Regions from separate parts of the Mycolicibacterium phlei genome, predicted to be linked through region 3. Evidence: predicted binding sites of a transcription regulator. Region 3 holds the regulator's gene; each other region holds the start of a gene.

Region 1 (4,613 bases), 1.5 Mb from region 3:
GACATTTAGGAAGGAGCACCGCCGCGGTGGCCAAGCGGGGATACCTGCGTTCACGGCGCGGCCGCGAGATGCGCGGGCCGCTGCTGCCGCCGACCGTGCCCGGGTGGCGTACCCGGGCCGAGAAGTTCGACATGGCGGTGCTGGAGGCCTACGAGCCGATCGAGCGGCGGTGGCAGGACCGACTGCGGGCGCTTGACGTCGCGGTCGACGAGGTTCCGCGGATGACGCCGAAGGACCCCGACAGTGTGCAGTGGCCGCCGGAGGTCGTCGCCGACGGGCCGGTGGCCCTGGCCCGGTTGATCCCGGCGGGCGTGGACGTCCGCGGTAACCCGACGCGGGCGCGAATAGTGTTGTTCCGCAAACCGATCGAGCGACGGGCGAAAGATCCGATCGAGCTCGAAGAGTTGTTGCATGAGATTCTGGTGGCCGAGGTGGCCACCTATCTGGGTGTTGAACCCTCGGTCATCGATCCGACGATCGACGACGACTGATCCCCCCGGATCCCCCGAGTGAAACGTCCGGCGCGGTTAGACGATGCCGCGCTTGAGGCGACGGCGTTCGCGCTCGGAGAGCCCGCCCCAGATGCCGAAGCGCTCGTCATTGGCCAGGGCGTACTCCAGGCACGCGTCGCGCACCTCGCAACCCTGGCAGATGCGCTTGGCCTCGCGGGTCGAACCACCCTTCTCCGGGAAGAACGCCTCCGGGTCGGTCTGCGCGCACAGTGCGCGCTCCTGCCAGAGTTCGTCCTCGGGGGTAAGCGACGGCACAACATCGATCGGTTCCGGCACCAGACTTAGCTGGGGACGCCGCGGCGTCTCAACCGGTGCCGGACCGGAATCGGTGTGCGGTGCGCTGTCTGCTGAGCCGAACGCCCGGTCGTCAAACCGAACAAGACGATTGAGTTCGCCGCGCTCAAAAGACATCTTCCGCCTCCTCACCTGGTCTCGTAGATCCCCAATGTCGCCCCGCCCCCGAGATGCACCCGGGATGCGCGGCCCTCCATTCGAACAAGTGATCGAATCTCGGTCTGCGGCACCGAAAACCGGATGGCCTACCGGGAAATGACACTGGTGTGATTACACACGCGAGAGCTGTCCCGGTCAAGCGCTAGAACAGGAATTCATACCATTCCGTGACCGAATTCCGGCGAGTCGCGCTTCGGCGTGTCCGTCACACCACCCTCACATCGCCCCCGGCCGGTGCTCCTGCCCGAACGTGTTTCGCATCGACGGCCTAGTCTCGGTCGATGTGAAGGTCACAGTTCTCGTCGGTGGTGTCGGTGGCGCCCGATTCCTGCTCGGCGTCCAACATCTGCTGGGGCTGGGGCAATTCGGTGGTACGGATGATGCTGATGGTGCGTCTGGTACCGCTGCGCATGAGCTTACCGCAGTCGTAAATATCGGCGACGACGCCTGGATGTTCGGCGTCCGCATCTGCCCCGACCTCGACACGTGCATGTACACCCTCGGCGGCGGCATCGATCCCGAGCGCGGCTGGGGACACCGCAACGAAACCTGGCACGCCAAAGAGGAACTCGCCGCCTACGGAGTGCAGCCCGACTGGTTCGGTCTCGGCGACCGCGATCTGGCCACCCATCTGGTGCGCAGCCAGATGCTGCGCGCCGGCTACCCGCTCTCACAGGTGACCGAGGCGCTGTGCAAGCGGTGGTCACCCGGCGCGCGACTGCTTCCGGCCAGCGACGACCGCTGCGAAACCCACGTCGTCATCACCGATCCCGGCCCCGGCGAACACGCGGGCGAGAAACAGGCCATCCACTTCCAGGAGTGGTGGGTGCGCTACCGCGCGAAGGTGCCGACGCACAGCTTCGCGTTCGTCGGCGCCGAACAGGCCACCGCGGGCCCGGGTGTGGTGGAGGCCATCGAGACCGCCGACGTGGTGTTGATCGCACCGTCGAACCCGGTAGTCAGCATCGGCGCGATCCTGGCGATCCCCGGCATCCGCGGCGCACTGCGGTCGACACCGGCACCGGTCATCGGCTACTCCCCCATCATCGGCGGGAAGCCGTTGCGCGGCATGGCCGATGAGTGCCTGTCGGTGATCGGGGTGGAGAGCACCTCCGAGGCGGTGGGCAGGCACTTCGGCGCCCGCTCCAAGGTCGGTATCCTCGACGGCTGGCTCATCCACGAGGGCGACCACGCCGAGATCGACGGTGTTCAGGTGCGTGCCGTGCCGCTGCTGATGACCGACCCCGCGGCGACCGCCGAAATGGTCCGCGCGGGACTCGAACTCGCCGGTGTGACGCCATGACCGGACACGGCGCCGCCGCCGCGGTGGAGTTGCTGCCCGTACCGGGGCTACCCGAGTTCCGGCCCGGCGACGACCTCGCCGCCGCCATCGCCGCGGCCGCACCGTGGCTGCGCGACGACGACGTGCTGGTGGTCACCAGCAAGGTGCTGTCCAAGTGCGAGGGCCGCATCGTCGACGCGCCCGCCGATCCGGAGGAACGGGACGCGCTGCGCCGCAGGCTGATCGACGCCGAGGCGGTACGGGTGCTGGCCCGCAAGGGGCGCACGCTGATCACCGAGAACGCGATCGGCCTGGTGCAGGCCGCCGCAGGGGTGGACGGCTCCAACGTCGACTCCGCCGAACTGGCGCTGCTGCCAACCGATCCCGACGGCAGCGCGGCGAAACTGCGCGCAGCGCTGCGTGATCGACTCGGCGTGACGGTCGGGGTGGTGATCACCGACACCATGGGCCGCGCGTGGCGCAACGGGCAGACCGACGTCGCGATCGGCGCGGCGGGCCTGAAAGTGCTGCACAACTACGGCGGTTCGGTCGACCGCCACGGAAACGAGTTGATCGTCACCGAGATCGCGGTCGCCGACGAGATCGCCGCGGCGGCGGATCTGGTGAAGGGCAAGCTGACCGACATCCCCGTCGCGGTGGTGCGCGGGCTGCGCCTCGCCGACGACGGTTCCACCGCACGCCATCTGGTGCGCGCCGGCGAGGAGGACCTGTTCTGGCTGGGCACCGAGGAGGCGATCGCGCTGGGTCGCAGCCAGGCCCAGCTGCTGCGCCGCTCGGTGCGCCGGTTCGCCGATCAACCCGTCGACCCGCAGCTGGTGGAAAGCGCGGTGGCCGAGGCGCTCACCGCCCCCGCGCCACACCACACCAGGCCCGTGCGGTTCGTGTGGCTGCAGGGCCGTGACACCCGCACCGCACTGCTGGACCGGATGAGGGACAAGTGGCGCCGCGACCTGCTCGGTGACGGCAAGCCCGCCGACTGGGTGGAACGCCGCATCGGCCGCGGCCAGATTCTCTACGACGCACCGGAAGTCGTGATCCCGTTCCTGGTGCCCGACGGCGCGCACTCCTATCCCGACGCCGAGCGCACCGCCGCCGAGCACACCATGTTCACCGTGGCGGTCGGTGCGGCGGTACAGGCGCTGCTGGTGGCACTGGCCGTGCGCGGGGTGGGCAGCTGCTGGATCGGCTCGACGATCTTCGCCGCCGATCTGGTCCGCGAGCAGCTCGACCTGCCCGCCGAGTGGGAACCGCTGGGCGCCGTCGCGATCGGCTATCCGCAGGACGGTCCGCCGAGTCCGCGCGACCCGGCTCCCGTCGACGGACTGCTGGTGCGCAAATGAGCCTGCACTCCTCGGCCGTCGACGTGCTCACCGACTGGCAGACCGACGATCCCGCCCAGGACACATTGCGGCACGCGGTGTTGGCGTTTCTGGCGGCCAGGCCCGACGGCTGCCTGCGCGAGTGCGCACCCGGGCATGTGACCGGAAGCGCTCTGGTGTTGGACCACACCGGAACTCACGCACTGCTCACCCTGCACCCGCGGTTCGGGCGCTGGCTGCAACTGGGCGGTCACTGCGAGCCCGGCGACGAGTCGGTGCTCGCGGCCGCGCTGCGGGAGGCCACCGAGGAGTCCGGTATCGACGGGCTGGTCATCGACCCGACCCTGGCCGCGTTGCACGTACACCCGGTGACGTGTTCGCTCGGCGTGCCCACCCGGCACCTGGACCTGCAGTTCATCGTGCACGCGCCCGCGGATGCCGAGATCGTGGTCAGCGACGAGTCGCTGGACCTGCGCTGGTGGCCGCTCGACTCGCTGCCCGACGACTGCGATTTCGGGCTGACGCAACTGGCCGAGGCCGCCCGCAGACGCTGATTCGTCAGACGTCGGTGGAGAAGCGGATGCCGCCGTCGGGGATCTGGACTCCCGGCCACACCCGCGCACCGCGCAGCAGTTCGCACCGCGCCCCGATGTCGGCGCCGTCGCCGATCACCCCGTCGCGGATCAGCGCACGCGGGCCGATGCGGGCGCCGAACCCGATGATGGAGCGCTCGATCACCGCTCCCGCACCGACTTTCGCGCCGTCGAAGATCACCGCGCCGTCAAGCCTTGCGCCGCCGGCGATCTCGGCGCCGCGGCCCACCACGGTGCCGCCGATCACGAACGCGCCGGGGGCGACACTGGCACCGTCGTGCACCAGCGACTCGCCGCGGTGCCCGCCCAGCGCGGGCGACGGCGCGATACCGCGCACCAGATCCGCTGAGCCGCGGACGAAATCCTCAGGGGTACCCATGTCCCGCCAGTACGACGAGTCGACGTACCCGTACACCTTCAGCCCGTCGGACAG
Region 2 (4,613 bases), 1.7 Mb from region 3:
GGGTGACACCCCGGTGGCCCACACGTCGGCGGCGGCCAGCTCCAGTTCGCTCATGCCGGGCAGGGCGGGGATGTGCGACGACGACCCCACCCCGGGCAGCCGGTCGGGCCGCTGTGTCGCCGCCGCGCCGGCCGCCCACAGTCCCTCGCGGCGGGTGATGCCGAAGCAGCCCAGCGCGCCCGCGGTGGCCAGCGCCTCGGTCTGCGGCACCGTCAGCTGCACCCGCTGCGTCAGGTCCAGCAGGGAGGCGAACGGGCCGTTGGCTTTTCGCTCTTCGACGATCCGCTCGGCCAGGTCGTCGCCGATGTGACGGACGCTGCCCAGCCCCATCCGGACCTCGGTGCCCTTGTTCTCCAGGGTGGGGTGCGCGAGGCTGGCGTTGACGTCGGGCCCGTGGACTTTCACGCCGTGGCGGCGGGCGTCGGCCACGAGGGTCTGCGGCGAGTAGAACCCCATTGGCTGGGCGCGCAGCAGCGCCGCACAGAACGCGGCGGGGTGGTGCAGCTTGAACCACGACGAGTAGAACACCAGCGATGCGAAGCTCAGCGAATGGCTCTCGGGGAAGCCGAAATTGGCGAACGCCTCGAGTTTCTCGTAGATGCGGTCGGCCACCTCGCCGGTGATGCCGTGGCGTTGGCGCATGCCGTCGTAGAAGCGGCCGCGCAGTCGGCGCATCCGCTCGGTGGAGCGTTTGGAGCCCATCGCGCGACGCAGTTGGTCGGCCTCGGCGGGGGTGAATCCCGCGCAGTCCACCGCCAGTTGCATCAGCTGTTCCTGGAACAGCGGTACTCCCAGCGTCTTGTGCAGCGCCGGTTCCATCGACGGGTGGTCGTAGGTAACGGGTTCCTCGCCGTTGCGCCGCTTGATGTACGGGTGCACGGATCCGCCCTGGATCGGGCCGGGCCGGATCAGCGCGACCTCGACGACCAGGTCGTAGAACACCCGCGGTTTCAGGCGCGGCAGGGTGGCCATCTGTGCGCGTGACTCGACCTGGAACACCCCGACCGAGTCGGCCTTCTGCAGCATCTCGTAGACGGCCGGTTCGGACAGGTCCAGCTGGGCGAGATCGACCTCGATGCCCTTGTGTTCGCGGACCAGGTCGATGCAGTAGTGCAGTGCCGAGAGCATGCCCAGGCCGAGCAGGTCGAACTTGACCAGACCGATTGCCGCACAGTCGTCTTTGTCCCACTGCAGCACGCTGCGGTTCTCCATGCGGGCCCACTCCACCGGGCACACGTCGGCGATCGGGCGGTCGCAGATCACCATGCCGCCGGAGTGGATGCCCATGTGGCGGGGCAGGTTGGCGACCTGCTTGGCCAGTTCGATCACCTGCTCGGGGATGTCGTCGGTGTGCGGGGCCTCGGTGAGGTCGCCCCACTGGCCGAGCTGTTTACTCCAGGCGTCCTGCTGGCCCTGCGAATAGCCCAGCGCGCGGGCCATGTCGCGGACCGCGCTGCGGCCCCGGTAGGTGATGACGTTGGCGACCTGGGCGGCGTAGTCGCGGCCGTAGCGGTTGTAGACGTACTGGATCACCTGCTCGCGCAGGTCGGACTCGATGTCGATGTCGATGTCCGGTGGACCGTCGCGTGCCGGAGACAGGAAGCGCTCGAACAGCAGGTCGTTGGCGATCGGGTCGACGTTGGTGACCCCGAGCGCGTAGCAGACCGCCGAATTGGCCGCCGATCCCCTGCCCTGGCACAGGATTCCGTTCTCCTTGCCGAACCGGGTGATGTCGTGGACGACCAGGAAGTAGCCCGGGAAGTCCAGCTGCTCAATGATTCTCAGCTCGTGTTCGATCTGCGCGTAGGCCCGCGGGGCACGGTGCGGCGGGCCGTAGCGGCGGCTCGCCCCCTCCATGGTCAGATGTCGCAGCCAGCTGTTCTCGGTGTGGCCCTCGGGAACGTCGAACGGCGGCAGCTGGGGTGCGATCAGCGCGAGCTCGAAGGCGCACTGCTCGCCGAGTTCGGCCGCGGCGGTGACGACTTCGGGCCGGTCGGCGAACAGCCGCGCCATCTCGGCGCCCGAGCGCAGATGCGATCCACCCAGCGGGGCGAGGTATCCGGCGGCCTCGTCCAGTGAGTGGCGGGCGCGGATGGCGCCCATCGCCATCGCCAGTCGTCCGCGGGACGGTTCGGCGAAGTGCGCGGCGGTGGTGGCGACGACGCTGAGGCCGAAGCGCGGCGCCAGGTCGGCCAGCACGGCGTTGCGCTCGTCGTCGCAGGGATGACCGTGGTGGGTGAGTTCGACGCTGACCCGGTCGCGGCCGAACCGGTCCACCAGGTCGGCCAGCGCTGCGGCGGCCGCCTCCGGGCCGCCGGTGGAAAGCGCCTGGCGGACATGGCCTTTGCGGCAACCGGTGAGGATGTGCCAGTGACCGCCCGCCGCCTCGGTCAGCGCGTCGTAGTCGTAGCGGAGCACCCCCTTCTCACCGCCGGCCAGGTGGGCCCTGGCGAGCTCGCGGGACAGCCGCCGGTAGCCCTCGGGGCCGCGGGCCAGCACCAGCAGATGCGGGCCCGGCGGGTCGGGGTCGCGGGTGCGGTCGCCACCGCCCAGGGACAGCTCGGCGCCGAACACGGTCGCCATGTCGAGCTCCCTGGCGGCCTCGGCGAAGCGCACCACCCCGTAGAGACCGTCGTGGTCGGTCAGCGCGATGGCGCGCAGGTCGAGCCGGACCGCCTCCTCGACGAGTTCCTCGGGCGTGCTGGCGCCGTCGAGGAAGCTGTAGGCCGAGTGCGCGTGCAGTTCGGCGTACGGCACCGGCGAGGTGGGCCGCTGGACGTCGGCGGGTTCGTACTGTTCGCGTTTGCGCGACCAGGCCGGGCTGTCGCCGCCGTCACCTAGTTGTTGGTCGATCGGCCAGCTGCCGGCGCGGCGCGGTTTGCCGTTGAGTACCCGCTCCATCTCCGACCAGCTCGGTGGTCCGGTGTGCCAGCCCATACGCCCAGTGTATCGAACAGGCGTTCGAGACGACAGTTGTCCACCTTACCCGCTTACGGTGGCACTATCTGCACTTCTAGCAGGTAAAACGGGCGGTTATCCCCAACGGCGACTTTATCCACAGATGTGCACTTGACCGTCCCACTGAGCGGTCAACCTCGGTAAATTCGTTCGTATGTTCGATCAGTTGGTGGAGGCGGTCGACGGCACCGGGGGTGCCGAGGCGGCGGGCGGATGGGCGCGCGTGGAGAACGCCGCCTGCGCGCGCCGACTGTCCGCCTGCGCCGACGTCCTGGACCAGATGTACGCCGCCGACGGCTCGGCGGACCGCGAGCAGTGGATCATCGACAACTTCGCCGCGGTCACCGCGGTGATCGCGGCGACCCAGCACGTGTCGACGGGGATCGCGGCCGCGCAGCTGGAGGTGGCGGTCGCACTGCGGGACCGGTTGCCGCGCACCAACGCGGTGTTCCTCACCGGCGTGATCACCTACCGCATCGTCACCGCCATCGTGAACCGGACCCTTCTGATCAAGGACCCCGATGCGATGGCCGCGGTCGACGCCGCGATCGCCGAGCATGTGGAGGAGTGGACGGCGCTGTCACAGCCGAAGTTGCAGACCGCGATCGACTACTGGGTGGACCGGTATGATCCCGCCGCGGTCCGTCGCGCCGAGAACAGCTCCCGCAGCCGGTATTTCGAGGTCAAGCCGGACACGAACGGGTCCGGTGTCGCCTTCATCGACGCATCGGTGCTCAGTCACGACGGCGAGTACATCGACCGGCGCCTGGACGCGCTGGCCGCCACGGTATGCGAGAACGACCCCCGCACCCTGGAGCAGCGCCGCGCCGACGCGGTGGCGCCCGCCATGGCCGGCGCCGACCGCATGCCGTGCGCCTGTGGGTCCGACGAGTGCCCCGCCGCGGGGCTGACGGCCAGCCATGTGGTGGTGCACGTGGTGGCCAACGAGGACACGCTCGAGGACGCGACGCCGGCCGAGCTCGACGGCGCCAGGCCCGTCGAGACGATCGAACCGAACGACCCCACGCTGACCGGCCCGGCTCAGACCGAGCCGGGTCACGTGATGGGCCGCGGGGTGTTGCCGGCGCCGATCGTGGCGGCGAAACTGGCTGTCGCCAAGCGGCAGCCGGTCAAACATCCCGGCGATGCGCCGCCGGAGAGGGGACGGTTTCCATCGGCGGCGCTGACGTGGTTCGTGCGCTGCCGGGATCTGACGTGCCGGTTCCCGGGCTGTCACAAGCCGGCCACCCGGTGCGACCTCGACCACACAATCCCGTATCCACGGGGCAAGACGCAGGCGTCGAACCTCAAATGTCTGTGCCGTTTTCACCACCTGGTGAAGACCTTCCTCGGCTGGCGCGATCATCAATTGCCGGACGGCACCGTCGAGTGGCTCTCCCCCACCGGGCAGAGGTACACCACGCACCCGGGTAGCAGGTTGCAGTTCCCGGCGCTGTGCCGCCCGACCGCACCGGCGGTCGTCGACCCCGACGCGGAGCTCGCCGACGATGCGGCGCGCGGTCTGAAGATGCCGCGCCGCAGGCGCACCCGCGCACAGAACCGCGCTCAGGCGACAGAGGCCGAACGCAACCGGCCGCCACCGTGAGCGGCCAGGGCACGTGTGTCAGTCACCCTCGTTAGCATTCGGCGCATGG
Region 3 (4,613 bases):
AAGGGTTCGGTGACGCCGCTGCGCTTGACGACGGCAAGGACGGCGGTCTCGACCGTGGTGAACCGCCGACCACACTCCGGACACGAGCGCCGACGGCGGATCGCCTGACCTTCGTCGGTTTCCCGGGAGTCGACCACGCGCGAGTCGGGGTGACGACAGAACGGACAGTGCATTACCGCTCCTTCGCCGCGCCAACAAACAAGGACATCAAACCTCTTCGAGGGTACCTGCGCGACGTCCCGATAGCCCAGCACCGGGGTGATCGGCACGTAGGCGGCGGCCCGGTCGGTGAACATCACTGCCTGACAGGGTCTTTGAGCCGGCCGGGAAATCAGCCGACCGGAGCGATCAGGGTCTGGCCAGCGTCCACCGCGGCCGAGTTCAGCTGATTGAGCTCGCGGATCTGCTGCACGATCTCGCCCGCCGGGGCATCCGGCGCGACCCGCCGCGCCACCTGGTGCAGGGTCTCCCCGGTCTGCACCTGCACGACGGCCAGCCGCTCGGGCACCGCGGCCGGGCTGGCGCCGACCACACCGCCGAACTGGGCGACCAGGCCCAGCCACACCGTGATCCCCGCCGCCACCAGCGACAGCAGCACGGTGGTGGCCGGGGTGATGGGCCGGCGCCGGTGCGAGGCCCGAGACATCAGCACCCCGGTGCCGCGGTAGTGCGCGGGCGCCCCGCCCGGGCGGACCGGCCGTGGCCGCCGCCGGTTCACGGGCCGGGCCCGCCGTACCTGCCCGCCGGTGGCGGTGCGGGTGTCGGTGCGGGTCTGGAGGTGGTCGGCGGTGTGGCTCGGGTGGGTGGAGAGGGGGGTGAGGATCGTCATCGCGCTGCCCTTTCGTCCGCTGTGTTCGCTCTTGTGTTCGAACATAGTCGCTCAGATGTTCGATTGGTAGAACATGTGATCGAACTGTTGCGAAACGATAGAACAGGGCACCGACAAAAAATCGCGCCGCGAAATCCGACCGCCCGACCTGCCCCATGCCCACGCGACACACGTCGAACAAATGTTTGATTAATGCCGCGCCGCGGGTTACATTCCCCCCATGGACTCCAGCAGCGACACTCCGGACCGCACCGGCGGGAGCCGTAGCACCGACACCACGCTGACCGAGCGCCAGCGCACCATCCTCGAGGTCATCCGCGCCTCGGTCACCACGCGCGGGTACCCGCCGAGCATCCGCGAGATCGGCGACGCGGTGGGCCTGACCTCGACGTCCTCGGTGGCCCACCAGCTGCGCACCCTGGAGCGCAAGGGCTACCTGCGGCGCGATCCCAACCGGCCGCGGGCCGTGGACGTCCGCGGCGCCGACGACAACGTCACCCCGATCGTCACCACCGACGTCGCCGGGTCAGACGCGCTGCCGGAGCCGACGTTCGTACCGGTGCTGGGCCGGATCGCCGCAGGCGGCCCGATCCTGGCCGAGGAGGCCGTCGAGGACGTCTTCCCGCTGCCCCGCGAGCTCGTCGGCGAGGGTTCGCTGTTCCTGCTGAAGGTGGTCGGCGACTCGATGGTCGACGCCGCGATCTGCGACGGTGACTGGGTCGTCGTGCGGCAGCAGAACGTCGCCGACAACGGTGACATCGTCGCGGCGATGATCGACGGCGAGGCGACGGTCAAGACGTTCAAGCGGACCCGCGGGCAGGTGTGGCTGATGCCGCACAACCCGGCCTACGAGCCGATCCCCGGTAACGACGCCGCCATCCTGGGCAAGGTCGTCACCGTGATCCGGAAGATCTAGTCCGCCCGGACGAACCCGTTGGTGCGGGCGAATTCCTCGCTGGAGAACCAGATCTCGGCGCGCGCCTCGGCGTAGCCGGGCGTCTCGGGCAGCCAGTAGCGGCCCGTCCGCGAATCGGCCTTGATCGGGTAGCCCTCCGGTGCCTCATCGGAGTCGCCGAACGCCAGCCGGAACGCCGGGCTGTGCACGTCGGGCTCGTCGACCTCGATGCGGGCGTGCCGGCCGGTGTCGGTGAGCGCGTCACTCGGGGGCCGCTGCCAGGTGCCCCAGAATCCGGGCGCCGCACCGGTTTCCGGCTCCGCAGCCGGCTCGGAAAGCGCTTCCGGCTCGGGTTCGGGCTCGGGTTCGGGCTCGGGCACCCCGATGATCTCGGCTTCGTCGCTCACCTCGACCACCTCGGGGCCCACCTTGACCACCTCGGGCTGGTCGTCGGCGGGATCGGACAGATCCGGCAGCTCGGCGAGCTGCTCGGGTGTCACCACGCGTGTCGGCGCGGTGTCCACCTCGTCGGGGTTGAGATCGGGATCCTCGAGGTAGTCGTCCGGACTCGCGACGGGCTCCCTGTCCTCGGCGTACTCGCCCTCGTACTCGCCCTCGTGGGCGTCCCCGTGGTCCTCGTCGTCCCGCACGTCGGTGCTGCGCTCCCCCGGCGCCCACAGGCTCAGCTCCGGCGGTGTCTGCGGCGACAGCGCACCCAGCCCCTCACGGGCGTAGCGGTCACCGAACGCCGCGGCGGTCTCGTCCCCGTCGCCGTAGCGGTCCTCGCCACGGTCCCGACCCTCGTCGTCGTGGTCCTCGTCGTACTCGCGGTCGTAACCGCCGTCATAGTCGCCGTCGTAGTCGCCATCGTAATCGCCGTCGTGGTGGTCCTCGTCGAAGCCGAAGTCATCGCCGCCGCGCCGGTGCCGGACCGCGGCAACGCCGATCAGCCCGACCAGAACCAGGACCGGGATGACGGCCAGCAGCCACCACCAGCTCCAGGTGAACCAGCGGCGGCCCTCGTCGTCGGCGGCCTGCGGTTCGGCCTGGGCGGCGGGTGCCTGCTCGCCCGGCACCTGCAGGTCGGCGAGCGCCCCGGCCAGGCTGGCCGGTTCGGTGCTGAACTTGCCGGTCGACCGGTTCCAGTTGACGACGCCGCCGCTGAACTTCTGGGTGAGGACGTCACCGCTCTCGGTCGCATCGCCGGTGGGCGCACCGAGCTCGCCCTTGGCGCCGTCCAGCTTGTCCCAGGCGGCCTTGATGGGCCCGCGGACGACGACCGCGCCGTAGTCCGGGGTCCAGAAGATCACCGGCTTGTCCTCGGCGGCGAACGTCGTCATCTTGCTCTCGGTGCCCAGCCCGCCGTCCACCTCGTTGGTGACCGGGAAGCCCAGGTCACCCTCGGGTCCGCCGAGCGCCTCGTACTTGGCCAGCACCTGCCCGGTGACGACGTGCGCGCCGGTGGCCGGGCTGTAGAAGATCTTGCCGCCGGCAAAGTTCTGCGCGAGCCCGCCGTCGCCGATCTCGTACGGCTCACCCTCGGCGGCGCCGAGCGGGCCGAGCGGTCCGCCTGCGGCGCGGCGGGCGGCGTTGATGGCCGACGCCGGGTCGTCCGGCACCCGCAGGTCGGTCAGCTGGGCCGCCAGCTCGGGCGGCACGGTGGTGAAGGTCTTTTCGCGCAGGTTGTAGGACAGCTCGCCGTTGGTGAACTTCTGCGAGACGACGTCGCCGCGGTACATCTCGTCGTCGGCGGGCACTCCGAGCGCACCCGTGGAACCGCCCAGCTTGTCCCAGGCGGCGTTGATCGCCCCGCGCACCACTCGGGCACCGGTCTCGGCGGTCCAGAAGATCACCGGCTGATCGGGGGCGCTGAACGTGGTGTTGAAGCTGCCGGGAGCCTTGCCGGGGCTGTCGTCGATGGTCGGGAAGCCGAGGTCGCTGTCGGCGGGACCGCCCAGAGACTCGTACTTCTCCAGGATCGCGCCCTGCATGAAGTGCGCGCCGGTCTGCGGGGTGAAGAACATCTTGCCGCCGGTGAAGTTCTGCGCGAACCCGTCACCGACCGGGTACACCCCACCCTGCTTGGGCCCCAGCGGGCCGCCGTCACCGCCGGTGGCCTCCCAGGCCACGGTGATCGCCGCGTCGGCATCGGACTCCGGGGTGGCGTGCGCCGCCGGGGCCGACAACACGGGCAACGGTGCTGTCACCACGGCCGGCGCCACCAGCAGGCCTGTGGCACACGCGAGCAGACCGATCGCTGTCCGAGCCCACCTCGTCGTGCGCCGGCCTTTCCGCTCGATCATTCGTCCTCCTGCGGTCGGCGCGAATTCGCGTACATTTCGCGCCTCCGTCTTCCTTCTGTCAGCCGCCGGTCATTACCCAAAAGTCCGCGATCTTGCAGAGAAAATACCTGCCGCTACCCCATTCGCTGAGGTAGGCCCCACCGCGTGGCGGCAATTCACCTCCAGAAACGACCGATACCAGGATCGACATTTCCGCCCGGGCCGCCCGGCGGACCGCGGACTGGTGTTTGCAAGCCGACGGCGAAATACCCCCGCGCCACGGCATATCCGCACTTATGACCGTAGCCGACAGCGAAATTACCGGGCGGTACGAATTGCGCACGGCCAAAGCGAATACGCAGATTTCGTTGCGCTATGAAGTACTGGCAAAACCCGGCACGGTTGGTCGACACCTATGCGAACCGCGCCGCACCTAGACTCGGGGTATGCGCGCCCGGGCCACTCTGACGCACTGGGGCGCCTTCACCGCCGAGATGTCCGGCGGTGACATCGCGACGGTCACGCCCTACGACGGCGACGCCGACCCCTCACCGCTGCTCGGCAATCTCCCGGGGTCCCTGCGGCACCGTTCCCGGATCGCCTCACC

What was found. The regulator LexA, encoded in region 3, represses DNA repair genes until DNA is damaged. The targets are predictions, from matches to a motif close to CGAACANNTGTTCG.
Region 1: a site for LexA is predicted at 1,005-1,018, ahead of cofD (2-phospho-L-lactate transferase). Genes of this name have one in related genera too.
Region 2: a site for LexA is predicted at 2,951-2,964, ahead of MPHLCCUG_RS07165 (error-prone DNA polymerase). Genes of this name have one in related genera too.

The regions. Positions count from the first base shown of each region.
Region 1 is NZ_CP014475.1:1,684,969-1,689,581, reverse strand. It holds gene MPHLCCUG_RS07965 (metallopeptidase family protein) at 69-491, shown strand; gene MPHLCCUG_RS07960 (WhiB family transcriptional regulator) at 528-788, opposite strand; gene cofD (2-phospho-L-lactate transferase) at 1,249-2,268, shown strand; gene MPHLCCUG_RS07950 (coenzyme F420-0:L-glutamate ligase) at 2,265-3,608, shown strand; gene MPHLCCUG_RS07945 (NUDIX hydrolase) at 3,605-4,141, shown strand; gene manB (mannose-1-phosphate guanylyltransferase ManB) at 4,146-4,613, opposite strand, start outside.
Region 2 is NZ_CP014475.1:1,504,093-1,508,705, reverse strand. It holds gene MPHLCCUG_RS07165 (error-prone DNA polymerase) at 1-2,937, opposite strand, end outside; gene MPHLCCUG_RS07160 (HNH endonuclease signature motif containing protein) at 3,113-4,564, shown strand; gene MPHLCCUG_RS07155 (hypothetical protein) at 4,610-4,613, shown strand, end outside.
Region 3 is NZ_CP014475.1:3,174,508-3,179,120, forward strand. It holds gene nrdR (transcriptional regulator NrdR) at 1-173, opposite strand, end outside; gene MPHLCCUG_RS15315 (LysM peptidoglycan-binding domain-containing protein) at 332-829, opposite strand; gene lexA (transcriptional repressor LexA) at 1,050-1,745, shown strand; gene MPHLCCUG_RS15325 (LGFP repeat-containing protein) at 1,742-4,027, opposite strand; gene MPHLCCUG_RS15330 (molybdopterin guanine dinucleotide-containing S/N-oxide reductase) at 4,453-4,613, shown strand, end outside.